One region of the Paenibacillus sp. GP183 genome, then DNA from elsewhere that is predicted to be linked to it. Evidence: riboswitches for the same ligand, from Rfam matches in the RefSeq annotation. Region 1 holds a riboswitch; each other region holds the start of a gene.
What was found. Region 1 has a riboswitch for cyclic di-AMP ahead of BLV33_RS16310 (C40 family peptidase). Riboswitches for the same ligand answer to the same signal wherever they lie in the genome.
Positions count from the first base shown of each region.

Region 1 (12,143 bases):
GGAGAGCTGTACCTTCATCTGTATCCCAATGCTTTTGAATCCAAAGACACCACCTTTATGCAGGAATCCGGCGGCAAGCTGAGGCAGGATAAGTCCCAGAGCAATAACCATGGAAGCATGCGCCTTCTATCTGTAAAAACCCTTGAAGATCAAGATTTAACGAGGCGGATTGAATTTGTGCAGCCTGATGATGGTAATCAGAACGATCACACTTTGCTCAAGATCATTTTGCCCCAAGCCGTTAATCCTAATGAAAAGATCACGATCAAAACCGAGTTCAAGGTTGAACTCCCTGTTGCTTTTGCACGCATGGGTTACGTCGGGGACTTCGTCATGGCCGGACAATGGTTTCCCAAAGTCGCCGTCTATGAACCGGTTGGAACGCGTGGTCGAACTGCAGAGGGTTGGAACCTGCACCAATATCATGGCAATTCGGAGTTCTATGCTGATTTTGGCATCTATGATGTGAAGATCAAGGTTCCTTCCAGCTATACCGTGGCCGCAACCGGATTTCCGATTAAGTCGCCTGTCGATGATGGCAAAGTGAAATCCTATCAGTTTTATGCAGATGATGTGCATGACTTCGCCTGGTCCGCATCGCCGCACTTCAAATATTATGAAGAGCCCTTTTCCGCACCGCAGGTTCCAGGGGTCAAAATCAAGCTGTATCTGGATCCCAAGCATGATGCGCTCAAAAACCGTTATATGTATGCCGCCAAAAAGGCTCTCTCCCGCTACAGCCAATGGTATGGAAGCTATCCTTATTCCACTCTGTCCATTGTGGTTCCTCCCGAAGGGGGCAATGGAACCGGCGGAATGGAATATCCTACGCTTATTACAGCATGGGGTGTGAGTGAGGAAACGCCCGATCTGGAGCTGGAGCGAGTTGTCGTACATGAAATCGGCCATCAATTTTTTTATGGCATGGTCGCTTCTAACGAATTCGAGGAGGCATGGCTCGATGAGGGCTTCACCACTTATGCAGAGGACAAAATCATGGAGTCTGATTTCGGGTTAATTGCCAACCTGCCTATTGAAGCCAGCTACATGACCTCACCTGAAGCGTTGAAGCTTAATGCCTGGGATTACAGGAACCATAGTGAGTATGCGGATAATGTGTATACGAGAGCCAAGCTTGTCCTAAAGGCCATTGAACGCCAGGTAGGTTCAAATACAATGGATCGTGTTATGAAATCCTACTTCAACCGCTGGAAATTCAAGCATCCGTCCTCTTCAGATTTTCAAAAGACACTGGAGGATGTCACCAAGAGCAATTGGAGCGAGTTTTTCAATCAATATGTATATGGCAGCATGATGGTTGATTATGCAGTTGACAGTATCAAGTCGAAGCTGGTGAAAGGAAGCGGCAGCCCTTCCTATGAAAGCACTATCCTGGTGACCAGATTAGGCGGCGTGTCTCCTTCGGTCCCCATTCATTTTCACTTTGCCGACGGCACTGTGTTAGACAAGGTTTGGGATGGAAAAGAAGCCAGTATTGAATATAAGCTTACGCACGGGGCTCCGGTAGATTGGGTAAAGATAGATCCTGCATATACCTTGGTACTGGAAAATAAACATATCAACAATTATATGAAGACAACCGTCGATGAGAAGTGGAAAATACGTCTTCATCTGGGCTTTGCACAGCTTCTGGAAACTCTGCTCAGTTGGATTGCTTGGTAAATTACGAAGTCAGTTTTGCTAAAGCAAAACTCAAGATTATGCTTACGAAGTCAGTTTTGCTAAAGCAAAACTCAAGATTATGCTTACGAAGTCAGTTTTGCTAAAGCAAAACTCAAGATTATGCTTACGAAGTCAGTTTTGCTAAAGCAAAACTCTAAGGAGGACCTCTCATGAGGCGTTATTTGAAGTCGGGCTTTACCATGGCGCTCCATCAACCATTTGCTGTCATCCTTATGTTTCTTTACCAAGCCGGTTGGGGAGTTTTGCTCTATAAAATGATTCAATCCATCCTATTGCCGCTGATGCACCGCTATCCCGGGGCCGAACAGCCCGCCTTTGCGCTTAAACTATTCTTGGCAGAGAGCCAGTTTCAGCTGTTCAAAACAGATCTGATACAACCTTACATATGGTGGCTGGCTTCCCTGTTTGTGCTTCGAATGCTCGTCACACCGCTGCTGAATGCGGGGATTTATTACTCTCTGGCCCATCCGGAACTTAACGCCGGTTACCGTTTTGTAAAAGGTATCCGTGAGCTGTCCCTTCGCTTCTTTCTCGCTTATATCGTGCAAATCAGCCTGACATTAACGCCGCTCTTTTGGCTCGTGCCTAAATTCCAGACATCCTGGTCCACGCAAAGCTCATACGTTTCCGCTCTTACGGCTATAATGCCATGGCTGATCGCATACCTTTTTTATAGCTATTTGCTGCGGCTTTGCTTTACTTATATCCAGTTTACGCAAGTAAGCCGAGTCCCGCTTCTGTCCTCATTTTCGATTTTGCTGCGCCATGGAGGACTGATTCTTATGATCGGAATCATATTGCTTATTTTCTCGGGACTTTTGACTGGTACGGTTATGACAGCAGCCTACATATGGACTGGATTTATCGCTCTCCTGATTTATCAGCTTTATCCATTTTGCAACATGTTTCTACAAATTTGGAGCCTATCTGCTCAATTCCAGCTTTGGTCCTCCAAGAATAACATGCAATAATCAGGCTGATTTGATCTATTTTCAATAAATTTTTGACCAGCTCCCTTAGCTAAGGGAGCTTTTTTTGTGACAAAATTGTGAACTTTATTTCATATTTTTAAAAAAATCCGTTGTTTGGGGAGGATAAAGTGTTTCAAACCGAGAATATGTGGATCTAGCACTAAAAAACTACATAATTTGCCGAGTTCTCGACAAAAATCGGGAAACGGGGGAACCACTCTGGGTGAATTGATCTCGCAATACAGGGATCATAGGGAAACCTTCAACCGAACCCTTCAGCTAACCTCGTAGGCACCGGAAGGAGTTCAACTGTTGAAGAAGATTATTGTTCTTGGTTTGAGCTTAGTTTTGTTTTTGAGTTTGGGCGTTGGAAGCGCATTTGCACAATCGAAGCTTGAAAAAACGGCAGAGGATTTAATCGGAACCCCCTACAAATGGGCAGGCACCACGAAAAAAGGTTTTGATTGCTCCGGTTTTACCTCTTATGTCTTCGATCAATTGGGCATCGATCTTCCTCACTCATCTAAAGCACAAAGCTATGAAGGCAGCAAGGTAGCGAAGTCAGATCTTCGTGCCGGCGACCTTGTATTCTTCAACACCGACGGCAGAGGTATTTCCCATGTAGGCATCTACCTTGGAGATGGAGTTTTTATTCATTCCGCTACTGACCATGGTGTTACAAAGAACAAGCTTAGTGAGTCCTATTACGCTAAGCGGTATGTAACAGCCGTCCGTATTATGAGCGACGATACATACAATCAACTAACAGCTGAATCCCAGTAATAAACACCTGATAACACATGAATAAAGCCTTCTCATGGTCCCAGCTTGATATTAAGCGGCGTGAGGAGGCTTTATTCTTTCGAAGAATATAATGAGTTGAATAAATTGTTGTAATTCAGCGAATTTTGTAGTCATCAGAACCGGGAAAGCTAACTCTTCAGCGTCTTAATCTAATAGAGGAACAGTTTAAGCGAATGAAAAAATAGAAAGCTATCAATATATGTGGTATGGTTGATCATTCCTCATCGGATTCGACATAGCGCTGCAGCGCTGCCATTTTATTTTCCCAGAATCGCTCGTAATAATCGAGCCACTTCTTCAGCTCGAGCAGCGGCTCCGGCTGCAGGCGGTAGCGCGTCTCGCGACCGACTTTTCTGCTTTTGACGAGCCCCGCATCCGACAGAATACGCAGATGTTTGGACACAGCCGTGCGAGTCATCGGAAAGTGGCCGGTAATAGCCGTAACCGGCATTTCTTGGTCAACAAGCAGTCTCAGCAGACTGCGGCGCGTTTGATCGGCGATGGCCTGAAAGACATCGGGTTTGGGTGCTGTGGCAGCCATCTCAAGCCTCAACGTAAGCGGCCAGCTTTTTTTGTAGCCCTATCCAGCCTTGGAACATTCTCTCGCGGACAAGCTGATGCGTTTCTCCGAATTCGGTGAGCTTGTCGGTATCCCAGCCGGAATGAATAAAGGTAAACTCCGTTTTGCCGTCCAACTCCGTTAATTCGAAAGTAAGCGACCAATCCTTACCCCATTCAAAAGAAAGCCGATTCGGAGGATCAATTACAGTTACTTTGCAGGGAGAATTGCCAAATGGACCCGCATTCAAATGAAATTCAAATCCGGCTACAGGTTGAAAATCATTCGGCATAAACCATGCGGCAATCCCTTCAGAGGTCGCAACCGCGTTCCATACCTTCTGAATAGGAGCATTGAGCACCAGCGTCTGGCGGATATCCGATATTGTGCTCTGGTTGCTATTTTCCATCTTATTCACTCCAATTTTTATAGTTTTTTTATTTCGCTGTCTTCACTTTATCCTTAGGGCGAAAACGCAAGGCGGACCACATATCATCGACAGCTATATTACTGACAGGCCGGTAAGGCGTTTTATTTTGCACCAATTCCGCTAAACTATCCCGGTTAATATCCGGTTTGAATTTACCGCTTTGCTTCGGATAAGTGATCCAAAACAGCGCATCTTCGTTTAAAAAAGGAATGGCTTTCAACATCATTTCCTCGGCTTCCCGGGCATTATTCACAAATAGCTGAATAAACTCATACTTTCCTTCCAGCGTTTCACCCGTTTCAATTCCAAGGAGATACCCTGCAGGCGCACCCAGTACGATTGCTCGTCCTTCTTTGTAACGCAGTTTTTTCAGCAAATCTTCCATGCGGTTAAGCACCTCCTGATGTGAAACCTTTTGGTTTCGCCTTTGATTATATGACACCATCTGGTTTCGTGTCAATCTCTCATCTTAAATATTTTGAATGCTCTAATCTATGATAAACTATTAAAAAAGCTACTATAATTCAGCAAGGAGATTAATCATAATGAAGCTGGTATCCTGGAATGTGAATGGTTTAAGAGCGTGTGTGAACAAAGGATTTAACGATTATTTCAAAGAAGCGGGAGCGGATATATTCTGTATTCAAGAGACGAAGCTGCAAGAAGGCCAAATTAATCTGGAGCAGCACGGAGAATATAAGCAGTATTGGAACTACTCTATTAAAAAGGGTTATTCCGGAACAGCCGTATTCACCAGAATCAAGCCGCTTTCTGTAAGGTACGGCATGGAAGAGGATCATGAGCCCGAGGGCAGGATCATTACATTGGAATTCGACTCCTTTTATCTCGTAAATGTCTACACCCCCAACGCCAGGCGAGATCTGTCGAGGTTGGAGTTTAGACTGGAATGGGAGGAACAGTTTCGAAGCTTTCTTCAGCAGTTGGACGAGCTTAAACCTGTTATCATTTGCGGCGACCTGAATGTGGCCCACAATGATATTGACCTGAAACATCCGAAAGCGAATCGCAACAATTCCGGATTTACCCCTGAGGAACGGGAAAAAATGACCCGATTATTGGATGCCGGGTTTACCGATACCTTCAGACATTTCTACCCTGATCGGACAGATGCCTACTCTTGGTGGTCTAATATGCCAGGAGTAAGAGAGCGGAATGTCGGATGGAGAATTGATTATTTCCTTGTTTCTTCCAGACTAAATTCCTTGTTGATTGAAGCGGAAATCGATTGCGATATCAAAGGCAGCGATCATTGCCCTGTTGTTTTGAATCTTGAAAACACAAAGAGCATACTGGTGTAAACACCATGTAAGCTCTTTTTTTACCCGCCCTCTACTCCCCTGCTTGTTACCAGCCAAAATTCAATGTCTTACCCGTTTCTACGTAAGTTTTGATATTACTAAGCATCATGGGCCAACTCTCAATTGTATTGTCATAAGAGGGATGATTATCTGGCCACTGATCGTTTATCAGCGTGAGCTTCGTACAATCGCCCACCGTCTCTAATGTGAGCGTAACCCTCGTTTCAAGTTCTGCGTGGTTCTCCCGATATGAAGGTCCGGGATGTTCCGTGTAGCTCATGAGCCGATTCGGTTCGATTGCCAGCACCTTACCGTAGACGTGGACCGTCTCATCTCCATCGGTGCCTGGCCCAATATAGGCATAAGGGGCACCAATCTCGAACGTAGAATCAAGAATGCACCCGAAAAAGATCGCTTTGGTTGCTTCAGGTTTTACAAAGACCTGCCAGACATCTTCAGGCTTTGCCCCGACATAAAGAACGTACTTGAGATCATCCATCTTTTATTCCTCCGTTTGATTGTTATTTTATTGTTTTAGTTAGATTGCACAAACAAAGTCAAAATGCTAGTCTCAACTATATAACATAAAATGCGGCTGGTATTGTAAAAACGCGACAATCAGGCGAAGTTAGGGAGGAATGTTCATGAAATCAAATGATGATCAATCCCTTAGGGGTATCCTTAAAGTAGAAGCCGGCATGCAAAAATTTTCGCTAACGCGGTATGAGCCTGCACATGATCTCGCTTTTTTTATCGAGCAATACTGGGTGGTCCGGTTTGACTTGAGAGGACAAGCACCTTATCGTCAAGTCATCTTGTCCTATCCCAATGTAAACTTGGCGTTCGAGCAAGATTATAACGGGATCTTTGCCGGGATTTACGGCGTTCCGAAAACGACATATTCCCGTCTCCTGCAAGAGGATGGCTTGGTCGTGGGTGTTAAATTCCGCCCCGGTGGCTTCTACCCGTTTTGGAAACAGTCCGTATCCCTCCTTACCGGTCAGATCAAAAGCATTCAGGAAGTATTCGGAGTAAATGTGAATGCGCTCCAGGAACAAATTTTTGCCCAGAAATATGAAGACGAGATGGTCCGGCTTGCTGAAAATTTCCTGCGGGAGCGGCTTCCGGAACAGGATGAACAAGTTGAGCTAATCAATAGAATTGTGCAAACCACCATTGAGAATCGGGAGATTACCAAGGTGGAGGACATGGTATGCAGGTTCGGTGTCAGCAAAAGGTCCCTGCAGCGTCTGTTCAGCCGTTATGTCGGTGTCAGCCCGAAATGGGTCATCCAGAGGTATCGGCTTCAAGAGGCGGCTGAGCTTATGGAAAAAGGAGATGTTCCCGACTGGCCTAAGCTGTCGCAGGATTTGGGGTATTACGATCAATCCCATTTCATCAAGGATTTTAAAGCTATGATAGGCCGTTCACCGCAAGAATACATCAAGGAAACCGGGCTTTCCTAACATACTTATATTGTTGAATTAAACATCAAACTTTGCCATTCAGCAATCGAAATATACCCATAACATATTAATTTTGCTAGAATAGGAATTATAATGAAGAATATTATCGAAAGGCCTGTTCGAAGGACCTGCCGAAAGAAATTGGATCAAAATTCGCGAAGGGCAAACGACGGACTATGAAATGTTGGCCAAGCTTCTCGTTCAGGTATCCAGCTCTCTGTAAGGTGATAATTTTTTCCAAAGAGGAGACTATCCTATGAGATTTCGTGCCATTATTCTACTTAGCGGCAAGAGCGCCACTGGTATCCAAGTTCCGGATGAAGTTGTTGCGAGCCTCGGGACGAGCAAAAAACCGCCTGTCCGTGTCACAATCGGAGGTCATACATACCGCAGCACTGTGGCGTCTATGGGCGGAAAGTATATGATCCCGGTCAGTGCAGAGCACCGTATGAGTGCAGGAGTCGCCGCGGGTGATGAGCTGGATGTCGACATTGAGCTTGATACCGAGCCTCGCGAGGTTATCATCCCGCCCGACTTCTCGAACGTGCTTGATCGCGATGCGGATGCCAAACGGTTCTTCGACGGGCTGTCCTACAGCAATAAGCTGCGGTTTGTGCTCTCGATTGAGGAAGCCAAGACGGCCGAGACCAGGCAGCGTCGTATAGATAAGGCGCTGAGCATGCTGAGAGAAGGTCGAACCTAGAGGCTGGTTCGAGCGGCTGAAAGCAACAAAATCCCCCGCCACTTAACCAAAAGTGGTGGGGGATTTTGTTACCAGATATGAAAGTATAAAATTTCGGATCACCGAAATTGACTTTCTTATTGGCGAATAAACCTACCTTTAAACGCGGTCGCTCATCTTCGAAAGACCACGATAGAGGTTTATCTCATTAGCGCAATGTTTTCAATGCACCGCTCCAAGCGAGCACTTGATCAAGCATTCCATTAACATTGGTAAGATTCAGATCAGCTGGCTTAAAAACAGTTCCGTTCTCAAAATCAGTGAAAAGTGACAATGCCGGGTGAATGCGGACGTCCGCCACGGATAATTCCCCCAAGATTCCACGTAAATGTTCAGCTGCACGAGCGCCGCCTACGGCACCATAACTTACGATGCCTGCTGCCTTATTGTTCCAAGCATCTCGCGCAAAATCAAGAGCATTTTTCAATGATGCTGTTATGCTATGATTGTATTCTTGAACGATAAATACGAAGCCATCCAAGCTGGCTAGCTTTACATTCCATGCTGTCGCTTGTTCTGTAGCATCAGCTTCTCCAAAAAGAGGAAGCTTGAATTCTGCGATATCTACGATTTCATAATTAGCATCTCCACGTTTATCAGCGACACTTTTTATCCATTCTCCAACTTGTGGACTGAGACGACCTTGACGCGTGCTTCCTAAGATGATTCCGATATTTAATTTTGACATTGTGTCTTCCTCCTAAGTAGTTTTTCTCCATAATTAAACATAATATATTTAATTACATTTGTCAAGTTGATTACAAATAGTTAGTAAAAAACCAAAAGAAAGCTGCAGCATCTGCCTCCCGGCAATCTTTCAATTTCAAACCTGATTAAACTCTATAATAGGAAAGCACCCAACCAATGCCGTTTCGATCCGTAATGACGGCAAGCAGTCCGTTAAAGGGAGCCTCGAACACCTCAGTATTTATATGCCCGCCAGCCGTCAGGTCATCATAGACCTGGCGAAATTCCTCTTCAGTCTCGAGCTTCAGCAAGATCTTAACATAATCCCCTTTTAGAGACGGATTGGCTGCGTTACTATCAGCGAAGTAGATGATGGTGCTGCCGAAATTCAATTCCGCATTTAACACCTTATCGTCCTGTTTTCTTAAAATTTTGATCTCGCCGCCGAGCACACTCCGATAATACTCGATTTCTTCCTTGCAATTGTCCACAACAACAAAAGGATTTGCAATTTTCATACACTCTACCTCCTAATTTTCATATGCTCGTACTTGGCTCGCAAAATTTCAACCGCATTGTGAACGTCTGCCTCGGATCTCATATAAACGGACACCCAGCCCGACTCCGGATAAATATGATGCTCCTTGGCTCTTCCATCAGCGATTAACTCATCGCGTCTGGATTTGGACAAAAGCAAGTCGACGAGATGATCTCCATGAAGATGTCCGATTTCCTTGCCATTGAATAAAAATTCAATTCCGCCGAATCGGTGGGGTTGAACGGTTACTCCCGGCCAAGAAAGCAGCTCGTCAGTCAAGGCTGTCTTATAATTGGTTTGCATAAAGCAACACCTCCATCCAGGAAAGTTGTTGGATTATAGCCGTTTTACCCATTGCGAACCTGATCGCTCACATTGCGGAGCACCTTCTTCAGCAGACCCAGCATGATTGCATATTCCTCATCGCTTATGCCGATGCGGCTTTTGTTTCTTACGCGATTCAATGCTTCCTGGACCTTTGGAACCAAGGCTCTGCCCGCTTCCGTCAAATACAGCAAATGGTAACGCTTATCCTCGGAATCACTTTCCCTTCGAACGTATCCTTCGGCCTCAAGCTTGGCAATTGCCTTCGCGGTTGTTGTCTTATCAATGAGCAATTCCTCGCTTAACGCTTTTTGCGTTATCCTTTCTTTGCCTGCAATCGTCATCAGGAAAATATACTGCCCACTCCCTATCCGGAAAGGAGCAAGCTCGGCTGCTATCAGAATCTGAAAATGGCGGTAAATAGCCGATATATATTTCCCATACGACTCGGTAGTATCCTTTGGGGATCGAAGCCCATAGCCATCCATAAATGTGTACCCCCTGAAATAGGATGTTATTGCAACTAATTAGAGAATACAACATATAGGATGCTATTGCAACTATTTTTTGAGTAAGCTTTTTGTTTGCAAAAGAAGCACAAAAAGGGCTGCAACAGCCTACCTTGAGGCAAACTGTCACTGCCAGGGAATGGCTTAGGCCCTCATCAACGCACGACGCCGTACTTATTCCCGTCAGGATCGTACAGCGGAAAGCCGCGCATGCCACCGTCGAAGCTCTCGATTTCCTCGATGTTGGCCCCCTTTTCCTTCAAAGTTCGATATGCACCATCCACGTCTTCGGTATGAAAGTTGAAATATTGCTCGACTTGGTAATTGTTCCTTGGGAAACGCCGATACTCGAGATCGAATGCAAGCACGAGGCAGAAAATGATTTTGTAATCGTTCATCATCATCACCGTGGCGTTCGGTTCGTCTCGATGGGTAATCTCAAACCCCAACATTTCCTCATACCACTTTGTGGAGCGTTCCAAGTCGCTTACCGGAACGAATATCCCTACACCAAAAAAAGCCGATTTGCCCATAAGATCATGCCTCCAATTATTTGATTAATGGCGAAGTCACAGTCAACACATTGCCATCCGGGTCCTTGAAATAGAACCAGGCGCGCCCGTTCATGAAACGCACGCGATCGATCTTCACGCCGATATCGGACAGATCGCGGTAAGAGCGGAACATTGGATTTCGCATCGGCACTCCGGAACGCTTGCACGAACGCTTCTAGCAGTTCTGCGTCGGCTTTGGATTTTGGCACTTCTTCCACATCGTCATCTATCTCCGCCAGCAAATGGAATTGCCTGTCGGCTGCTTTCTTGAGCCGTTTCCTGGCCCGATGCAGTGCGGCTTTGATCGCCGTTACGGGCTGGCCCAGCGCACTTGCGGTGTCCGTCGGCGTGAAACCGAACACATCGTCAGCACGATTAGCGCCGCCTGCCTCGGCTCGAGCTCATCCATAAGCACTTCCAGCGATTCACGAATGTCATACTTGCTCCATTCCGAATAGGACTGGTCACCCTGATCGGCCAGAATCTCCGGCAGGAAAGCAGTTTTGCGCCTGCGGCAAATATCGAACCATGCGTTCGCCGCGATGCGATACATATAGGGCTTGCTCAACTCGCGCTCCGGCCATCTTCGGAACCTGCGAAACGCCTTGATCATCGTCTCCTGGAACAAATCATCGCCGTCCCATTCCGAGCCAGCCAAGTGCCTACAATACCTGCGTAACCCCGGCTCATGCGGCAGTGTGAGTTCCTCGAACGCTGCATCATTCGGCTGATGGGCCATATCCATCAATCCTTCCGGTACTTCCGCTTATGCGCGTAGAAAGCGGCCGAGCTTGGCAATTCTTCGACAATCCCGATCCGGTTGCCGTCCGGATCAAGGCAATCAAAGAATCGAATTCCGCCGCTATTCACGATCGGCATCACTTCAACACCGTTCTCGATCAGAGCGGCATGCGAGTATTCAATATCGAACGATTCGAAATTATATAGGGAATTTTATCCTCTCCTGTATCGAACTGCGTCGGTTGAGGCCTCTCTACTTTCCATAGGTTGATATAAGTCGCTTCACCAGGAAAGGCAAGCCCCGTGCATACTTCAGAAATCTGAATTACCTCCAGGTTGAACATCTTTATGTACCACTCCGTCGAACGATTCATATCCGTAACCGGGATAAAGATGCCGCTGACCTTGCTGACGATTTTACTCATCGATCATTCCTCCGTGTTTGTATTTCCTTACTCTACTGTGACATGCTCCCATGCCTAAAGGCAGGGGCTTCTCAGATCATCGGGGATCGTAACCTTTCCCCTCCTTGGAGGCTCTATCCAAGCCTAGTCTTTTTTAGGTTACGATACGTTTTTCAAAGCTAGGTTTAGTATGTTAATCGCCGCATTTACGTCCCGATCTGCAACGTATCCGCAAGAACATTGATGCGTTCGTTCGGATAGTGTTTTTTTGACGATTTCACCACAGTTGGAGCATTGTTGAGATGTGTTGTATGGATTCACTTGCACCACTTGACGACCGGCACTTTCAGCCTTGTACATCACGAATTGTACGAGTTGCTGCCATCCTGCA
Region 1 is NZ_FNSW01000001.1:3,302,101-3,314,243, forward strand. It holds gene BLV33_RS16300 (M1 family metallopeptidase) at 1-1,683, shown strand, start outside; gene BLV33_RS16305 (hypothetical protein) at 1,854-2,675, shown strand; cyclic di-AMP (ydaO/yuaA leader) riboswitch at 2,844-2,984, shown strand; gene BLV33_RS16310 (C40 family peptidase) at 2,985-3,458, shown strand; gene BLV33_RS16315 (ArsR/SmtB family transcription factor) at 3,694-4,020, opposite strand; gene BLV33_RS16320 (SRPBCC family protein) at 4,022-4,447, opposite strand; gene BLV33_RS16325 (hypothetical protein) at 4,476-4,853, opposite strand; gene BLV33_RS16330 (exodeoxyribonuclease III) at 5,014-5,787, shown strand; gene BLV33_RS16335 (SRPBCC family protein) at 5,834-6,286, opposite strand; gene BLV33_RS16340 (helix-turn-helix domain-containing protein) at 6,432-7,253, shown strand; gene BLV33_RS16345 (YdeI/OmpD-associated family protein) at 7,510-7,956, shown strand; gene BLV33_RS16350 (NADPH-dependent FMN reductase) at 8,144-8,683, opposite strand; gene BLV33_RS16355 (VOC family protein) at 8,829-9,200, opposite strand; gene BLV33_RS16360 (luciferase domain-containing protein) at 9,206-9,523, opposite strand; gene BLV33_RS16365 (MarR family winged helix-turn-helix transcriptional regulator) at 9,568-10,032, opposite strand; gene BLV33_RS16370 (VOC family protein) at 10,209-10,586, opposite strand; gene BLV33_RS28855 (VOC family protein) at 10,603-10,752, opposite strand; gene BLV33_RS16380 (RNA polymerase sigma factor) at 10,918-11,346, opposite strand; gene BLV33_RS30465 (VOC family protein) at 11,352-11,486, opposite strand; gene BLV33_RS16385 (VOC family protein) at 11,507-11,773, opposite strand; gene BLV33_RS16390 (RNA-guided endonuclease InsQ/TnpB family protein) at 11,912-12,143, opposite strand, start outside.

Region 2 (12,143 bases), 750 kb from region 1:
AGGAGGTGTTTATTCGCGATATTTTCGCTTTTTTATCTTATGTAAGCGAGTTCAATGGCATTTACCATTTATTATTAACATGATTGCTTATTATTTCTCTGTTTTGTGGTGAAAATTATGAAAAGAAGCCTAATCCTTAGATTATTGAAGGAAATGGAAGATAATAAGGACATTTCAGATGTAATATTTCACATTTAGACTTACATCATCGAATAAGCATTTCTGTTGTTCTTTACAGTTTTAGGAGAGAGGCGTATGATACGATTCATGATTGAAAATAAAGCTTCCAAATTTTATCGCTGAGTTTCCTGCAAGCAGGGGAACGGGGGAACCAAAAAGGTACATGTGCGCGGTGTGAGAGCCGTTCACATGGATCTGGGGTGAATCTCGGTATATGAACAACATGGAGTTCATATACCGGGTAGGGCGACTCTCACCGCCCGAATCCGTCAGCTAACCTCGTAAGCGTGGCAGTTCGAACAACAACTTATTGCAACATTAAGTATTTGTTCATGAGAGGATGATGAGGCTTGTGATCGCGTAAACAACGACTGCAGGGTGGGTACTCTGTGGTTTTCTAATGCCCTAAAATGAAAAATTAATGAAAACATATCTTTATTCGCTGAATTCCTGAATTGAAAGGAATCGGGGGAACCAGGCGGCTATTACCCGAAATATACGGGTGCAGCCATGGGGTGAATCCAATGATGACAAGCGTAAGGCTTGCATCTTAGGTAGGGCGACTCTCACGCCCGAATCCGACAGCTAACCTCGCAAGCGTGTCCGAGAGAGGCAATAATCTATCGTTATCTGAATCACGGATTTTTTTTGCCGTGCCTAATGAAGCTACGTGAAGATTCCTCTTCTCTGTAGCTTCTTTTTAATGTAAGGAAGGTGGCTTCACTTGGAACCACAAAGCTATGTTCTTGTTTATGCCCCGAATGGAATGGGTGAAAAGTTTATTCATCTCTTGGAAAATCGGGGAATTCCGTTTGCTGCTTTGGTCAATTGCAGTTCGCTGCGCGAACGTATGGAAAATTTGCGTATAAATCAAATTATACAGGTAGATACTAAAAATCACAGCAAATGGGTGGTCCCGGAAATAGCTGTAGGCTCTATTTATCTGTTTGAAAACAGTGTATCCGCGTGTTGCCGCTACATTCAAATTTGCCGGCAATGGACCACTGAACCGATCTACGTCATTACACAAAGCACTCATCCAAGAATGATATATAAAGGATTAGGCGCGAATCACGTGTTGTATACAAATAACGACCATGTTTCTTTTTTACTAAGCTAATCAAGAAGGTTTTCGTGCAGGAGGAGGTGATACCATGTACAACGATTTTGTCATGGTTTTGATTTTTATCATTTCATTTTTAGCGTTATGGGGTTTTACGGTATTTAGTGAACGGACATAATCTTCTTAGTTATGCTTACGAAGTCAGTTTTACTGAAGCAAAACTCAAGTTTATGCTTACGAAGTCAGTTTTGCAAAAGCAAAACTCTTAGGAGGAAAACCATGATCTGGATTGGGATTATCGCTTTAGCCATTGTTGTATATCTCATCTTTGTACTTATCAAGCCGGAGAAGTTTTAGAAAGATCGATTATTTTACAATTTGCATCTACAAGCAGGAGGAGATTTTTAAATGGGAATGGGAATAGTGCAGGTAGCCATTACGCTTGTCATTATTATGCTGCTTGTCAAGCCTGTTGGCAGCTACTTAGTGAAAGTATTCGGTTCTGAGAAGACAAAGCTGGATCGCGTATTCGGTCCCTTTGAACGATTGATTTATCGAACCATTGGTGTACGTGAAGACGAATCGATGGGCTGGAAGAAATATTTAGGTGCGATGCTGGTTACCAACTTTGTGATGCTCCTTATGATTTATGCCACTTTTAGACTTCAGAAATATTTACCCTTAAACCCGGATAATATTGACAACGTGCCTCCGACTTTAGCTTTTAATACAGCCATTTCATTTATTACCAATACGAACTGGCAGGCTTACAGCGGAGAAAACACATTATCTTATTTATCCCAGATGATCGCTATCACGTTTCCGATGTTTACATCAGCTGCAACTGGTTTTGCGTTAGCTATTGCTTTTATCAGAGGATTAATTGGAAGACAGGATAATCTGGGTAACTATTTTGTGGATATCACCCGTTCCATCACTCGGGTCTTTTTGCCTCTTTCCTTTATTGTTGCGTTGTTCCTTGTCTTTCAAGGAATCCCACAAACCATAGCGGGTGCTGTTGACGCTACAACTATAGAAGGGGCGACACAGACGATCACCAGAGGATTGGTTGCTTCCTTGGAATCCATCAAACATCTTGGCACAAATGGTGGAGGGTGGTTTGGTACGAATGCCGCACATCCATTTGAGAATCCAACACCCTTAACCAATTTAGTTCATATTCTTAGCATGATGCTGCTTCCAACCGCACTGGTTTATGCTTTCGGTGTGATGATCCGCAATAAGAAACAAGGTTGGACTGTTTTCACGGCTATGGGCATCATTTTCCTAGTCATGCTGATTACTGTTTTCGTAGCTGAATTTAAGGGCACACCGGCTCTTCAAGCCCTAGGGATTCATGGTAATATGGAAGGTAAAGAGGTTCGCTTCGGTCTATCGGAATCAGCACTTTTTACAACTGCTACGACAGCGGCAACAACAGGAACGGTAAACAATATGCACGAATCGCTTACGCCGATGGGCGGATTCGTACCACTGGCTGAGATGATGCTGAATAACGTTTATGGCGGTAAAGGTGTGGGACTTCTCAATGGGCTTATGTATGTCATATTGTCCGTATTCATTTGTGGATTGATGGTCGGACGTACGCCAGAGTTTCTTGGGAAAAAAATTGAAGGTAAGGAAATCAAACTCGCATCCATCGCGCTTCTGATACATCCTGTGCTCATATTGGTGCCTACTGCCATTGCTTTAATGCGCCCGGAATCCGTCACATCCATTTCTAGCTCGGGATTCCATGGCCTTACCGAGGTCTTGTATAATTTCACTTCGGGAGCGGCTAATAACGGATCTGCTTTTGCCGGTATGTCAGCCAATACGAATTTCTATAACATGTCGATAGGACTTGTTATGCTTTTTGGACGCTACATTTCGATTATTTGTATGCTGGCTATTGCCGGTTCACTTGCAACCAAACGTGTTGTTCCGGTATCTACAGGAACCTTACGCACAGATACAACACTATTCACAGGAATTTTGATCATGATCATCGTGCTGGTAGGGGCGCTCACTTTCTTCCCGGCCGTTGCGTTAGGGCCGATTGCAGAGCAATTAGGCATGCTTCATTAGCATCACTGAAATTAGAGGAGGATTCATATGGCTGCGGTGCGAAGTAAAACACTTTCCCAACAAATTGTAAATCAAGCATTACTGGATTCGTTTAAAAAATTAAACCCTGCAGTTCTGATTAAAAATCCGGTTATGTTTGTGGTGGAAATCGGAACTCTGATTACCCTTATCTTATCCTTTGCGCCCGATGCTTTCGGAACAACAGGCGTGGGCAGTGGATATAACCTTGCAGTATTCTTCATTCTTTTATTTACTTTATTATTTGCCAACTTTGCCGAAGCGATTGCTGAAGGTCGAGGAAAAGCACAAGCCGATAATTTACGGAAAACCAAATCCGATACGATTGCCCGCCTTGTACAAAAAGACGGCAGCTTCAAGCAGGTTTCTTCAACGCAGCTGCGTAAGGGCGATATCGTCCGTGTCGATATTGGAGAAATCATACCTTCGGATGGGGAGATTATTGAAGGGCTGGCATCTATAGACGAGTCGGCCATTACCGGAGAGTCCGCTCCCGTTATTAAAGAAGCAGGCGGTGACTTCTCTTCCGTTACCGGAGGTACAAGGGTCGTATCCGACTACATTATAGTGAAAGTGCTGACGGATCCCGGCGAGTCCTTCCTGGATCGGATGATTGCCTTGGTTGAAGGCGCCAAGCGCCAGAAGACGCCTAATGAGATTGCCCTGACTACCTTATTAGCCGTTCTTACGTTAATTTTCTTGATTGTGATCATGACCATCGTACCCTTTGCGAATTACCTTGGCGTTAATCTGGATGTAGCCACCTTGATTGCCTTGCTCGTTTGTTTGATTCCGACGACCATTGGCGGCTTGCTTTCTGCTATCGGGATTGCAGGGATGGACCGTGTTACCCAATTCAATGTACTTGCCATGTCAGGTAAAGCGGTAGAAGCCGCGGGCGATATTGATACCATGATTCTGGATAAAACAGGTACCATCACTTTCGGAAATCGGATGGCAGCAGAATTTCTTCCTGTTGGAGGAGAGTCGGCAAAAACGATCACCTTAATTGCCTTACAAGCTTCCATTAAAGACGAAACTCCCGAGGGACGTTCTGTGGTAGAGCTGGCTCATAAGAATGGCGCAACCTGGGCAATGAATGAATACGAAAACGCCGATCCTGTGGAGTTTAGTGCTGAAACCCGAATGTCTGGGCTCAATTTGAAGGATGGTACAGAGATTCGTAAAGGTGCTGTCGATGCGATTAAAAAATATGTATCCGCTAAAGGCGGGAGTATTCCGAGTGACTTGGAAGAGAAGTCAAACGGAATAGCCCGTGAAGGTGGAACGCCGCTGGCTGTTGCAGTAAACGGCAAAATTTATGGTGTCATCTATTTGAAGGATACCGTGAAACCGGGACTTAAAGAGCGTTTCGCAGAGCTCCGGGCCATGGGAATTAAAACGGTGATGTGTACCGGAGATAACCCGTTAACCGCAGCTACCATTGCAAAAGAAGCTGGCGTAGATGAGTTTATTGCCGAAGCGAAGCCTGAAGATAAAATTGCCGCCATTAAACGCGAGCAGCAGGAAGGCAAATTAGTCGCCATGACCGGTGATGGTACGAACGATGCTCCGGCGCTTGCTCAAGCGGATGTGGGACTCGCGATGAATTCAGGTACCATGGCAGCCAAGGAAGCGGCCAATATGATCGATCTCGATTCGGACCCAACGAAGCTGTTATCCGTAATTTCTATTGGAAAACAGCTGCTGATTACTCGCGGTGCCTTGACTACCTTTTCTATCGCAAACGATGTCGCCAAATATTTTGCGATCATTCCAGCGATGTTTATGATAGCCTTCCCGCAGCTGCAAGCTCTCAATATCATGAGCTTGGCTTCACCGCAGTCAGCTATTCTTTCGGCTTTAATTTTTAACGCGATCATTATTCCGCTGCTTATTCCCGTTGCCATGAGAGGTGTGAAGTATATACCGCAATCAGCCGATAAACTGTTAGGCAGAAATATCCTTGTCTATGGTGTCGGCGGAGTAATCGTACCTTTCGTAGGCATTAAAATCATCGATTTGATCTTACATGGATTGCAAATAGTCTAATTTGAATGAGTCAGGAGAATAACTATGAAAATGACCTGGATAGCTATAAGAGCCTCTATTGTCCTAATGGTGATCTGCGGATTGATCTATCCCCTCGTCACGACGGGTGTTGCACAAGCCATTTTTCCTAGACAAGCGAACGGCAGTTTAATTGAATCTAATGGAGTCGTTCAAGGCTCCGAGCTGCTGGCCCAAAATTTCGAATCACCCAAGTTCTTTCACCCTCGAGCCTCCGCTGCTAAGTATGACCCGAAAAGCTCGGCTGGCTCTAATGTGGCGATATCAGACAGTGATTATGTCAAAGGGATATCCGATCAAATTGATGCATTGAAAAAAGAAAACCCAACGCTGAATGATGTTCCTGCGGACTTGGTTACTGTTTCGGGGTCTGGTTTTGACCCGGACCTCTCGCCTGAGGGCGCAAGGGCTCAGGTTCCCAGGATCAGCACTGAAACCGGGGTATCTGCTGATCTTATTCAACAATTAATAGATAAGCAAACGATGAATCGACAGCTCGGCATTTTCGGAGAACCGCGAGTGAACGTGCTTGATTTGAATCTAGGTCTTCTCCAGCTGCAAAAGTAAATGAAGCAAGCTGCCGCTCCTTTTCAAAAGGAGCGGCTTTTGAAGTTTATACGACCGGAAGGTGATGATATTGGACAGCTTTAAGAGAAAAACGCCTGAAGAAATCCTGGCATCGATCTCTAATCTCCACCGGGGCAGGTTGAAAATCTACCTTGGAGCCGTTACGGGTTCTGGAAAGACCTATCACATGCTCAGAGAGGGCCAGTTATTAAAACAGCAGGGCATCGATGTTGTGATTTGTGCGGTGACTACTCTTCAAAGACCTGAGACCATAGAACAGCTGGGAAACTTGGAAAAAATTCCCAGTATTCATTGGTTTAAAGATGGGATCGAACAAAAGGATTTGAATCTGGATATGCTCATCGAACGCAATCCGGAAGTGGTTTTGGTGGATGGGCTGGCTCATCGAAATAGAGCGGGGGCTCAATTTGCCACAAGATTGGAAGACATTAAATATTTACTCAGCAAAGATATAAGCGTGATAACAACGGTTAACGTCTATGAATTGGCAGGCGCTAAAGAGATGGCCAAGAAGCTGACGGGAATTGAAGTTACGGAAACGGTCCCTTCCGATACCTTGGAGCTTGCGGATGAGGTCAGACTCATTGATGTAACACCGGAAACCATCCTGAGCCGCATGGCCGAAGGGAATCTGAAGGTGAATCAGGATAAATCCGTATTCAAGCGCGGCAACCTCGGTGTATTAAGAGAGCTTGCTCTTCGGCTTGTTGCCGAAGGTGTCAATGACTCCTTGGATAAACATAGGGAAGAGATGGGAATGGTTGGCCCTTCCGGCGCAACCGAAAGGATTCTGGTATCCGTTCAATATCATTGGAATGGTTCCTTATATGTACGGAGAGGCGACCAAGTCGCAAAAAGACTGAATGGAGATTTGCTGGTCGTTTGCTTTCATGATGCCAAAAGGGCCATGTCCAAAGAAAAAACGACGTTTAAAAGATCGATAGTCAAGCTTGTGGATAAAGTAGGAGGGGAGTTTGAAGAACTGCCAATTGTCAGTCGCAGGTCCATTCCTAAAATACTGGTTGCCTACGCAACAGAGAAAAATGTGACCCGCATCGTTTTAGGTCATTCCAAACATACACGATGGGAAGAATTTTGGAAGGGTTCCATTGTCAATGATATTTTAAGAAGGACAAAAAATATTGATGTATTTTTGATGGCGGATCGAGCCGAGCATGAGGGAGAGCGTATTCTTCCTGCAAAAATGACCTCACCTATAAATGAGACGGAAATGTTTCGTCGATTGAGCAATCAAGAGGTAAAAGAACGAATCGGTGAAATTAAACGCGGCAAATTTAAAGTATATATCGGAGCTGCGCCCGGTGTTGGAAAGACCTATACCATGCTTCGTGAAGGCAATGATTTGAAAAAAAAATGCATTCAAGTCTGTATAGGTCTATTGGAGGCGCATGGGCGTAAAGAGACCTTGGCTCAAGTCAATGATTTAGAAATCATACCTCGGCAGTCTATTCATTATCAGGGCTTGGTTTTGGAAGAATTGGATACGGAAGCTATTATTCGCCGTGCACCGGATGTCGTTTTGATTGATGAACTGGCCCATACGAATGTTCCGGGGAGCAAGAATAAAAAGAGATACGAAGATGTGCTAGAGATCCTTGAAGCTGGAATTAATGTCATTACAACGGTTAACGTGCAGCACCTGGAAAGCTTGAATGACGCCGTTCATCAAATTACCGGAATAAAAGTAAGAGAAACCGTTCCAGATGACATCCTTCGCTTAGCGGACGAAGTTCAATTAATCGATGTTTCCCCTCAGGCCCTGCAGCAAAGAATGAAGGAAGGCAAAGTATATGACATGCAAAAAGTGGACCAGGCGCTAAGTAATTTTTTTAAAACAGGAAATTTGATTGCATTACGTGAGCTTGCTTTGCGTGAGATTGCCGATGACGTGGATGAACGACTGGAATCCCTGGAGCGTAAAAGCTCGCTGAGAGGTCCCTGGCGAAAAAAAGAAGTTATTTTTGTTTGTGTGAATGATACGCCTCACGCGGAAAGGCTGATACGCAGGGGATTTCGTATCGCCTATCGTTTAAAGGCTGCCTGGTATGTCAATTTTGTTCAAACGGATCCTCGTGAAAATCATGATTTGAATAAGCGTTTGGAGGTACTGAAAAAGCTGACGGTTCGTTTAGGCGGCAAATTTGAAATTCATTTTTCTGAAGGTACAAATCAAATCCCCCAGGTTCTTGCAGCTAAAGCTGAAGAAGCGGGTGCCTCTCAAATCATCGTTGGCCAGTCCAAACAATTTTTCTGGGAGGAGCTCTGGAAAGGATCTGTGGTCATTCGCTTGCTTCGACTAGTCCGGCATATGGATGTTCTGGTCGTTGCGGATTATGATCCGAATATGAACATCTAGGCAAAAAGCCTTCAAAACCACTATCGAAGTGGAATTGAAGGCTTATTTTACATATAAATCAGGGACAATGCTTTATTGCTTCATACGCGGGTCCAGCACATCGCGCAGACCATCTCCCATCAGGTTGAACCCGAGCACGGTAAGCACAATCGAAACGCCTGGGAAAATAACCGTCCATGGAGCTGTATCGATGAACTGGCGAGAATCAGACAATATCTTGCCCCATTCCGGCTCCGGCGGCTGGGCGCCAAGGCCGAGGAAACCGAGAGCGGCCGCTTCAATGATCGCCGTCGCGATACTCAGCGTACCCTGCACAATAATAGGCGCCAAGCTATTCGGCAGAATATAGCTTAACAGAATGCGGCGATCCTTCATCCCGAGCGCACGTGCCGCAGTGATGAATTCTTCCTCCTTGAGGCTAAGCACCCGCGAGCGCACAAGCCGTCCGAAGGTCGGCACATTGACTATGGCGATCGCATAAAGGGCGTTTTGCAGAGACGGTCCGAGCGCTGCTACGACTGCAATGGCCAGCAAAATGCCGGGAAACGACAACAAAATGTCAAACAGGCGCGAAATCAGCATATCCACCCACCGACCGTAATATCCAGCGAGAATACCGAGCATTGTTCCGATGACGACGGATCCGCTTACGGAGAAAAGCCCGACCCATAAGGAAATACGAGAGCCGTATACAATACGGGTAAACAAATCCCGTCCGAGGTCGTCCGTACCGAACCAATGCTGGCCTGACGGCGGCTGAAGCCGGTCCATTAGCGATTGTGCCTTATAATCGTACGTAGTTAGAAGGGGGGCGCAGATAGCGACTACGATGAAAAATACAATGATGAATAGCCCTAACAAGGCCATTTTGTTCCGTTTGAAGCCTTTCCACGCATCCCGCCAAGGGCTCGCGGCTTGCTCCTTTATGACGTTGACAGAACCCGGTTGAATCGTCGTTTCAGACATGGAATCACCTCTATTTGTAGCTGATGCGCGGGTCAATGGCCGCGTACAGGATATCCACCAGCAGGTTGATGATGACGAAGATGAAGGCAATCACCAGAATGCCCGATTGAATGACCGGATAGTCCCGTGAGCTGATCGCTTCGAAAATGTAGCGTCCAACGCCAGGCCATGCAAAGATGGTTTCAGTCAGCACTGCGCCGCCGAGCATACGGCCGGTCTGCAGACCGATGACTGTAACGATGGGGATCAATGCGTTTTTCAGCGCATGTTTATATACGACCAATACTTGCATGAGCCCTTTCGCCCTTGCTGTCCGGATATAATCCAAACGCAGTACTTCAAGCATGCTTGAACGGGTCATGCGGGCGATGATCGCCATGGGGATCGTGGCCAGCGCGAATCCGGGCAAAATCAAGCGCTTCATGACTTCCCACCATTGATCCCAACGGCCGGCTAACACCGTATCGATCAAATATAAATGCGTTACGCCGACCACCGGATCGCGGGGGTTCATTCTCCCGATGGTGGGCAGCCACTTAAGCTCTATGGCGAATATGAGCTGCTCCATCAGGCCAAGCCAGAAAATCGGCATCGATACCCCGATCAGAGCAATGAACATACCCGTATAATCAAACCATGAGTTTTGTTTCCAGGCGCTTATGATGCCGGAATTAATCCCGATTACGACAGCAATCAATATGGCAAACGCGGTCAATTCCGCAGTAGCGGCCAGATATGGGCCGATTTCCTTTGAAATCGATTCTTTTGACTTGATGGATTGGCCAAGATCGCCATGAAGGAGTTTTGATACATAAGTCCCGTACTGTACGTACCAAGGTTTGTCCAACCCAAGCTCAGTACGCAACGCGGCTTTCGACTCCAGACTTGCCTTTTCCCCAAGGATAGTTTCTGCCGGATCCCCTGGTATCGCATGAATGATGGAAAACACGATAATCGTCATGCCGAGCAGTACGGGTATGAGGATCAGTAGTCGTCTGATGATGTAAGATAACACAATGGTTCACCTGCTTTTATGGGGTGATGTAAAGAACGGAGCTTCCGGAAGCGAGGAAGCCTCACGAAAGCTTTAAGAATCAAAACCAGTGAAAAAGGGTGGCAGCCTTTACTTGCCTGCCACCCTTGAGCAATGTTTCCCATTACTTGAAATAAACATTCGAGTAAGCCTCTGAGCTTGTCGGAGAAGGAACATATCCCGTAAGATTCGCTTTGGCGGCTAACAACGGTGTAGAGTGCACGAGGGGAATCCAAGGCACATCCTTCTTGATGATTTCCTGTGCTTTCTTATACGCATCAGCGCGCTTGTTCTTGTCGATTTCGGTTTGCGCGCCGACGAGCAGGGTATGCAGCTCTTCGTTCACATAAAATGTGCGGTTGTTGAGGCCGATGTTGCTCTTGTCGAGCAGAGCGTACAGGAAGTTATCCGGGTCACCATTGTCTCCAGTCCAACCGAGCATGAACAGATCGTCTTTCTGGCCTTTTTTCGTGTCATCAATGTAGGTCGCCCAGTCAGGAGACTCGATTTTCGTCTTCACGCCGATTTTGGCGAACTCGGCCTGCAGCGCTTCTGCGATTTTCTTGCCGTCCGGCATGTAAGGACGAGCGACAGGCATGGCATAGAATGTCAATTCATTCGGAATGCCGTTTGCGTATCCGGCTTCCGCAAGCAATTGCTTCGCTTTTTCCAGGTCGTACGGGTAGTCCTTCACGTCTTTGTTGTAGCCAAGGATGCTCGGAGGCATAGGGTTGGTCGCCGGTTCAGCAAGACCGCCATAGAAGGCTGAGATGAGCGCTTTCTTGTTGACTGCATAGTTCAAGGCTAGACGTACCTTTGGATTGTCGAACGGTTTCTTGTTTATGTTGAATCCAACATAGCCGACGTTAAACGACGGACGGATGATTTTTTGCAAATCTTTGTTGCCTTCAAGCTTCTTCAGATCGTCCGGGTTCACGCCTTCGATCAGGTCAAGCTCTCCGTTAGCCAGCGCGTTGTAACGTGCGGAGTTGTCAGGAATGACGCGGACGATGACTTTATTCAGCTTTGGAAATCCTTGCTGCCAGTAATTCGGGTTTTTCTCCAATGTGATGGAGTCGTTGCGTTTCCACTCTTTGAAGACGAACGGTCCTGTGCCGACGGGCTCGGACTTAAATTTCTCTTTCTTCTCCTGTATCGCCTTCGGGCTTGCGATACTGAAGGTCGGCATGGCGATGTTTTGCAGGAACGGCGCCTGCGGTATGTTCAAGGTAAACTCGACTGTATTCGGGTCGACGGCTTTTACATCCTTGATTACCCGCTTGTCTTCCGGACCGAACATGGTCTTATAGTAATCGAACGAATCACCTTGGAATTTATAAGGGCTTTGTGGATCGTTCCAACGTTTAAAGTTGAAGACGACTGCGTCTGCGTTAAAATCGGTGCCGTCGTGGAATTTGACGCCTTTACGCAGTTTGAATGTGTACTTCAAGCCGTCCGGGGATGCTTCCCAGCTCTCGGCGAGACCTGCTGTTACCTCTGTCGTACCTTCTTTGAAGTCGAGCAGTGTGTCGAACACGTTGTGAGCAATCTTGAGCGATTCTCCGTCGGTCACAATGGATGGGTCGAGGTTGGCCGAGTCACCGCCCCGTCCCACGATCAGGGTGTCTTGTACCTTCTTGGATTCTGCTTTTGGCGTTTCTTTCGCGCTGCTGGAACTCTTAGGTGCGGCTGCTGGTTCACTTTTGCTGCAACCTGTCAAAGCAAGCACAGAAATCAGTGTCGCTGCAAGCAGGTGGTGT
Region 2 is NZ_FNSW01000001.1:4,056,330-4,068,472, forward strand. It holds cyclic di-AMP (ydaO/yuaA leader) riboswitch at 288-483, shown strand; cyclic di-AMP (ydaO/yuaA leader) riboswitch at 611-795, shown strand; gene BLV33_RS19975 (hypothetical protein) at 905-1,300, shown strand; gene kdpF (K(+)-transporting ATPase subunit F) at 1,523-1,600, shown strand; gene kdpA (potassium-transporting ATPase subunit KdpA) at 1,658-3,331, shown strand; gene kdpB (potassium-transporting ATPase subunit KdpB) at 3,359-5,401, shown strand; gene kdpC (potassium-transporting ATPase subunit KdpC) at 5,426-5,986, shown strand; gene BLV33_RS20000 (histidine kinase) at 6,051-8,384, shown strand; gene BLV33_RS20005 (ABC transporter permease) at 8,457-9,350, opposite strand; gene BLV33_RS20010 (ABC transporter permease) at 9,361-10,365, opposite strand; gene BLV33_RS20015 (ABC transporter substrate-binding protein) at 10,508-12,143, opposite strand, start outside.
Region 2: another riboswitch for cyclic di-AMP. It lies ahead of BLV33_RS19975 (hypothetical protein); the one in region 1 lies ahead of BLV33_RS16310 (C40 family peptidase).

Region 3 (8,263 bases), on a different contig from region 1:
TCATATTTTGCTCATGAATGGGGACTCTCACCGCTTCCGTCAAAGCATGGAACAGCTGACGAAGGAGGAGAGCCGTGCGTAAGCTGGAGTCGATTTATTACGACATCGAGCAGGAGAAATGGTGCATGAGACAAGGAGTCCGTTCATACGGTCTTCACTGCGGGGAATGTTTTGATCTGTACATCGGCAAAACCGCGTATCCTTGCCGATTGGAACTCGACACCGATTGGTACGTGATCTTACCCGAGACGAAATTTACCCTTCATCTCCGCACCGTGTACCAGGTGAGGATGTAAGCTCAAACCGCCAATAAAATGGGACTAATTTACAGTTTTCGCCCCCTAGGGGGTACCTTTTTAAACCTTTACGCCTTACAATATTAAACATTTATGTAAACCAAAAAGACGAAAGTGGCTCACTTTAATTATTATCGCTCTGGCTCAAAAAGATATTGACAAAAACACTTTGTCCATTAATTTCAATTTTAGCTGGAAACAAGTATGCCTGAATAGTATCAGAAGCATAAACAGCAGTTGTAGCAGTTAAAGCAATACCACAAGTCAGACCAATAAGAAATTTCTTCAATTTTCCCAACTCCCATAATCAATTTATTTCGAATCTTTTAAATCCATTTATTTACAGTTATTATACGTTTTTAACTCCGATAATTCCGCTTGGATCATAACGATCCTGGAACGAATATACGAAATCACCGTCATATTGATAATTACCTTGATTGTCTTTCTCTTTGTCCATCAGGGTCATGCTCATACCATTCGATGTATTTGTTTTCACGCCGTCCTTCCAATATTCGATGCTGATTGCTACCAAATTTTTCGGCCCCCGGTAATGAAGAGCAACCGCCACCGACATAGTACCCAGAAACGGCTTAAACTTCATGTTCTTATTGCCGTCAATTAGCGGTTCTGGGGAAGCCAACCATGTTGAACCATATGCTATTTTATCTATCGCCGAGATTGGCAAGTCCTTAACTTTATGACTCACAGCGTCATGTATCAAGGCTAAAGTGATCATGCCTGCAATGAAAATAATCGCAAGTATTCCTACAAACTTATTTGCACCCATACATTTGTTCCTCCCATTCTATTAGCACTTCAAGCGGTTAATTCCTTGACGTTATTTTAAGCAAAAGAAGAATTGCCCTCTCTTCTGTTTTCCGTATTGTGTCGAAATGTGAACTTCAATCAAAAAAAGAAAATAGAATCTAGGGCCATTTTGGTTCGTTTGGTACGTATTTATCGTAAACTGCCAACTGCCAACCGAAAATTCGATTTTAGTGGAAATTAGATCATGAGATAACCACCCAATTTATATGGACAATTGTACTCATTTCTCATTTCGGCATAGACTAATGTATTCTCAAATCAGAAAGGAGAAATTTCAATGGCTCTGGGATATCAACTGGAAACGACAGATGATCGACCCGTACACGGATACCATCCGCACGGATATCACGCATACGGATACCATCCTTATGCTCATCCCTATGGATATCATCCATACGGATACCACACGTACGGATATCATCCTTATGTTCTTCCCTATGGATATCATCAACACGTATACCAACACCACTACCGTTGATAAGTTATCACTACAACAAGAGCAGCTCAGTCCAACTTAGCTGCTTTCTTTACATATTTGTAATTCATTTTTGGTTTAATACCCCCACCTACTCCGGTTGTCATGAGCAATCAGGAAGATCGTCCAAAACCACTTCAACAACTTGGTTCGCGTTTTTTCAAATACGGTCCCTGACGTTACCGTCGTCTGATGATGGCAATTTGTAAACTCGGGTTATTTATGAGTCCTGAAAATTATTCTTTTTGGATCTACTATTTTAGTGACCCCATAAATGGCATAGATGGCTGCAAATATTCCGCTGGTTAAACTGGCACAGCGATGGAACTCGCTGAATCGGGCACAATTCCTGGGGATGGTAGTTATTGTTCCCTGAGTTCTGAGAGACATAAAATTGATTGTTATTCGTTAGCGGAACAGGCTATCGAGATTAAATCTACGGTAGCCTGTTGTGGTATTTTTATTAAGCTATCGTTACCCGTTTAGCGCAATGACGGCTGCCCTGCGGCAGCCGTTTTGGTGTAGAACTATCGTTTTCCGTTAGCGCAGTGCTTTCAAATCTAAAAAAGAACCCATCTATACTTTATACTCAAACTTCCATTTCATAAAAAGAAGTTTAAATTGAGCTAACGGGCAGTAATGCATAATACACCAAGTAAAAAAGGAAATAAACGGTAGTTACTCGAATTTGTATTAGTTAAGAGTGACATGCTCCCATGCCTAAAGGCAGGGGCTTCTCAGATCATCGGGGATCGTAACCTTTCCCCTCCTTGGAGGCTCTATCCAAGCCTAGTCTTTTTTAGGTTACGATACGTTTTTCAAAGCTAGGTTTAGTATGTTAATCGCCGCATTTACGTCCCGATCTGCAACGTATCCGCAAGAACATTGATGCGTTCGTTCGGATAGTGTTTTTTTGACGATTTCACCACAGTTGGAGCATTGTTGAGATGTGTTGTATGGATTCACTTGCACCACTTGACGACCGGCACTTTCAGCCTTGTACATCACGAATTGTACGAGTTGCTGCCATCCTGCATCAACAATGCTTTTTGCAAGATGATGGTTCTTAACCAACCCTAATACGTTTAAATCTTCAAAAGCAATCAATTGGTACTGGTTTACGAGTTTACGAGAAACTTTGTGCGCATGATCTTTTCGCTGATTGGCTACATGCTCATGCAATTTCGCCAATTGATGTACAGCTTTGCTTCTACGTTTCGAACCTTTTTTCTTTTTGGATACGGCACGTTGTAGATGTTTCAATCGTTGTTCACTTAGACGAAGATATTTGGGTGATTCTATCGGTTCTCCTTCAGATGGTATTGCAAGGTGTTTGAGTCCTAAGTCTATACCAACCTTCATGTTTGTTATAGGCAAAGGTTTGGCTTCAACTTCACACGAAAAACAAGCATAGTATTTTCCGTTTTTGATAATGATGGAACAGGTTTTCATCTTGCCTTGCAGTTCTCGATGTAGTTTTATTTTCACTTCACCGATCTTGGATAGCTTTATTTTATTGCCATGGATTGTGTACCCGCCTTGCGGATAGGTAAACGAATCGTACCTCGATTGTGGTTTGAAACGTGGGAACCCTGGAGTCTCGGCTTGCTTCACTCGTCTAAAAAATGCTTGATACGCCTTATCCAATCGTTTCGCAACATCCTGTAACACTTGCGAATGCACTTGCTTTAATGCCGGAATGTGTTGTTTACGCTCGTTGAACGTGTTTGCTTGATCGTAGTAGTTCGGTGTTTTCCCTTCTTGTTTGTAGGCAAGAATACGTTCCTCTAGTAACCGGTTATACAACAAACGGCAGCGTTCAAGAGTAAATTGTATCTTCTGTTTTTGCTCTTTTGTTGGGTATATTCGGTATTTGTAGGCAACAAGCAATACTATTCACCTCGTTCTTTTTGGCTTTCAATATATTTTTTGATTACATCCAGTTGAACTGTACCTACGGTTGCAACAAAATACGAGTTTGTCCATAGGGAAGGGAGTCTACTTTTTAGATGGTTAAACTCTAGTCGTAGCACTCTTGACGTGTACCCTTTCAAATGTTTCACTACTTTGTGGATTCCAAACTGTGGATCGCATTTGATGAGCAAATGAACATGATCGGGCATGATTTCCATTTCAACGATTTCTGTGTTTAACGCTTTAGACTTCTCTAAAAACAAACTTTTTAGCCTTGTATCAATTGGTTCTTTGAGTACCTTTTTTCGATACTTAGGACAAAAAACAACATGATATTTACAATCAAAAACGATATTATGATTACTTTCTGCTTTTCTACTCAATGTCATCACCTACAGTAAATTGTACCACAAATAGTTAGTTTAGTGTAGTTTATCTAACATGTTTTAAAGAGAGAATTTAAGAATTTTGCTCTTAACATCCCTAAAGGGATGCAGAGCAAATTGCCTTATATCCCCATGGCTAAAGCAAGGGGTTTTACGGCGAATTTGATAAAAGTTAAGAAGGTGAGCGAGGAATAAAACGAGTACACGTGTTTTCTGCCTTAGCGATCAGATTCAGAATTAATACGTATGCAGATTGGGAATGATCTCACATAACTAAAGAAAGGGCCGGTAATGTGTGCGAACAAACAAAATCACCTATATCATCTGTCTCTTTATCCTTTTTTGTGGGCAGACAACAGCCTTGGCAGTTCAACCAATAAACCAAGATGTCCCGTTCTTAATCAACAACGGAAAATGTCCGAATGCTAATGAAGTAGTCAATAACCCTACAAACGAAGGACTGAGGGAAGCTTTAGAAAGAATTATTCCTAATGCGTACACATGGGACAAGAAACATAACGAATGGAAAGTCCTTCAGATAACTCCACTGCCAACAACATATCCTGAATCCTATTACGATATGGGAAAGCATTACTGTGGCGAATATATAGCGAATAATTCTTGGTAATCATGGTAGATTTCCCTGCACCATTGGGACCGAGGTATCCAACTGCCTCCCCCTGTTCAATCTTGAAAGAAATGTTATCAACTGCTCTATTAATCGTATATTCTCTTGTAATCAAATTGCAGAAAGCACCGAATAATCCGGAAAATCTGCGATACTGCCGGAAGTCTTTCACTATATCAATAACTTCAATTGTTGCCACAGTTAACTCCTCCTAGTTCTATATAATCTGGAAAATATTCTTCGATTAAATTCGGTAATTAATGTTATTGTATTCGCTTCCAAAAAGTAATTTCCTTCCAATGACAACGTATGATTTGTTGCACTATTCTGCCCGTTTGCGGAGGGAATAAACAAACGGCTGCCGACGAGCAGCCGCAATTCAGATATCGTTTCCCGTTGGTTTAACAAGGCAACCCATTACCATCCCATGCGTTTTTTAAGTGAGGTAATTTGTTCAATATGGTGTTGACCATGCCAAGCATATCTTTGAGTTGCAGCGTCAAGACTCATTAGACCATGAGTTGGACTCGTAAATTTCCTTTATCGAGATACTTTTCCCTAATTTTTTGCCAGCATATGATGCCTCTCATGGTCAAATTTTTGTAGCAAAGGATAAGGAAAAAGGATGGTTCGCTTGGTTTAGATTTCATTAATAACTTTCAGGTCCATTTAACCTGCCCGTTACCACAACAGGCTACCGAGAAAATCTGCGGTAGCCTATTGTCGTATTTTTATTAAGCTATCAGTGTACCGTTAGTTCAATGCGAACATACGATCAAAAAATTGGTTATTGACGGGCATAATGGAGAAGTAACAACCGAAAAAATATATAGAAGCAGTCTTATCCTTCAACCAGGCTCATGTTATACTGCTTCTGACGTACTCTCTAAGGCAAGGATACGGACCACCAAAAATATGAGCCATGGTTACGATAAATTGGTGATGTTCCTCCAAAATTTTTGGGGAAATGCCAACGCGATTGGCTAGTAATTGTTGAACCGCTAATTCCCTTTCCGAACTTAGTGTGTTTAGCAACTCATTGTTTTGTGCGACCGTTCTGCTTATTTCCATTAAAGTCCGTGTTTCGACGCCTGATGACTGATATGCCAAATTCGAAAATTGAATGTCGAACTCCTCCAGCCGTCGCTTTAAGTGAAGAATCTCTTCTTGTCGTTGTACAGAAGCGTTTGACCTTTTAAATAGAAAAAGCTTCTTTACCTCTTTGGTTACGCTCTTAAAAAGCATGTCTAATTTCTCCTTCTTTCTCTTGACCGAAAAAAGGAAGCGAGGGAATAGAGCCCTAAAGTTTAAAGGTCCCATTTAATGTTTCTATCATTTTCTTTCTACGCTGACGAAGTTAGCTGACGGACTCGGGTCGAAAGTTAACCCTAACACTTAAAAAGTGTACTCACCCCAGAAAACTTGGTTCCCCCGCTTCTTTAATCCAAAGAATTAAGCGTAATATGATTCATTCTTACTTTATCAATATATCCCCAATACATATTTATAAACAATAGTAATATTTACTTATAATTTCTATGTCATTAGTCTCATACCGCCGCCACAAGGTTATGTATCCCCGTCTGGCTATCACAACTAATAGTTCAATTTTACTGCCCGTTACTTCAATAAACCAAAAAAGGAGCTGACGTTGAGCAAGCTCCCCCACTTTCTCCGTGTAAATACGTTCACATCCACCAGATTTAAAGCATCAAGTTGCATGTCTAATGACTGATCGATTGTTGATACCCTTGCGTAACCAATTTTCATTTGGTATCACAGCTCTTTTATGTTATTTATTACCTATTATTATTATAGAGTTCTTTTTTTGGAACGATGAGATCTTTCTATGCATTATTCTTATTTGTTCATAAAATGTCTAATAGTGATAAAACGAAAGAGGAACATTTGTGATACATGCTCCTCTACCTTAACATTTTAAATTGGCAACACTAATTCAAATGCAATCCAGCTCTCCATAAAAATGCACCCCTTTATACAGATCGCTATTGAGTGATGTTTTCTCAATGTCTATTTTAAGGGGTACACATCTCGAAGCCAGTGGTGAAATCATATTATTGGTAAATATCTATAATAATTAGCGATGGTAATACCTTTGGCGTATTCTCTGGTTTTGCCGCAAAAATAATTATGCATTGTTAGAGACTAGTCTTCAATCGGTTGGCCGGAAGCTTTCCGAAATTCATTGGCCAGCCGATGAAACCCGGCTTTTACCACATCATCATCTGTGGCTTTATAAGCTGCTTGCAATAATGCAATTCCTTTATTGGCGTCATCGGGCGAAAGCACATATGCTGGAAAAGTTTTTTCAATCTTAATTACAGCCACTTTATTGAGGAGTGGTTCAAAGGCATAGATCGTATTCGTATCAGGCATAATGTCTAATGTATGTGAGCCACCTTTTTTGCCGCCAACATACAAGTCAGGTAACCTTCGCATAGCATCCATATCAATGACCTCTGCCAACCCGGTAGATGATTCCGCAGCGAACAAAATACGATTTTTAAGATCAACCGTTATTTGGTCTTGTCCTGCAGTAGCATCAAACTTGGCAACTATGTTACCCGACGTTGCATCCACTGCAAACATCTGCTTGCCTTTTGTAGCGATCCAAAGGATTTTTTTAACTGAATCAAAATACAAACCTCTTAAAGGTTCTTTTTCTGGCAAGTCATATGTAAACATTTTGCCAATTGTATGTGTTTTTGGGTTAATGACTAAGACATTGTTATCCTCTGGTTGGTATAGCGTATTCGTCTCTGGTACATAAACTCCCAGATCTGGACCTACTTTGGGGGAATCTTTCAAATTCATGGTGGCTATAACTGAAAATGGACTTTGAGCCGAAATGAATGACATCGTATTACTCCCATTGTTGACTACAGCAACAGCATTTTCTTTAGAAATGTAATTTATGCTGTCCGGTGCTTTGCCTCCCGTAGGGACTTTCTTAACGATTGACCAATCTTTTTTCGATATGACTACAACAGCTTCGTCTTTCTCTGACGCAACAAAGATATAATCAGAATTATACGTCAAACCATTACCTACATTTACACCGTACACGGTTGCAGCCACTGTATTCGTGTCCGTATCAATCACAATAACGTTGTTGTTTCCTTTTTGGGAAAGGTAAACTTTGTGGAGTAAGGGATCAGCCGCCACAACATCTCCTGCACCTGGTTTTCCAGGTAAATCGATTGTTGTCACTAAGTTAAATTGAACGTCTGAAGCGGCTGATGCCACCGTAGGCACTAAAGCGATTCCCAGACAACAGAGAACCATTGAAGTTTGCTGAAAACGTTTGAATAAACTGTTTGAACTACCTCTACCCATAATTCCACTCATTCTCCACATACTCATTAGATCACCTCAACATTTAATTTTACTTACTTTGAAATAATTTCAAAATATGGCTATACTCAGGTTGACATATCAATCAGAACATAATGTTTGATATAATCGATACAAACGTATGTTTGGAGTGATTCACATGGCCATTAAAATACAATTCCAATGAAGTATGTTTATCTTGAAATTCCAAGGCATTCATTATTTCGTTATTAAGACTTACAAAGCAAGTTACCAATTTTCGGAAGTTAAAAGTGAGGGTCCACCGACGGAGAGCATTACTCTTCGAGCAGAGCAAATGGAATTTGAGTACACAGACATGAAGCCGGAACGACGGGAACAACCAATAAAATCAATATTG
Region 3 is NZ_FNSW01000002.1:188,568-196,830, forward strand. It holds gene BLV33_RS27555 (hypothetical protein) at 1-82, shown strand, start outside; gene BLV33_RS27560 (DUF5348 domain-containing protein) at 75-296, shown strand; gene BLV33_RS29590 (hypothetical protein) at 421-585, opposite strand; gene BLV33_RS27565 (hypothetical protein) at 646-1,086, opposite strand; gene BLV33_RS27570 (hypothetical protein) at 1,436-1,645, shown strand; partial or broken gene BLV33_RS30320 (IS1595 family transposase) at 1,699-1,803, opposite strand; gene BLV33_RS27575 (RNA-guided endonuclease InsQ/TnpB family protein) at 2,407-3,492, opposite strand; gene tnpA (IS200/IS605 family transposase) at 3,495-3,905, opposite strand; gene BLV33_RS27585 (ATP-binding cassette domain-containing protein) at 4,391-4,729, opposite strand; gene BLV33_RS27595 (hypothetical protein) at 5,389-5,775, opposite strand; cyclic di-AMP (ydaO/yuaA leader) riboswitch at 5,863-5,999, opposite strand; partial or broken gene BLV33_RS30960 (recombinase family protein) at 6,200-6,300, opposite strand; gene BLV33_RS30325 (YncE family protein) at 6,697-7,899, opposite strand.
Region 3: another riboswitch for cyclic di-AMP. It lies ahead of BLV33_RS27595 (hypothetical protein); the one in region 1 lies ahead of BLV33_RS16310 (C40 family peptidase).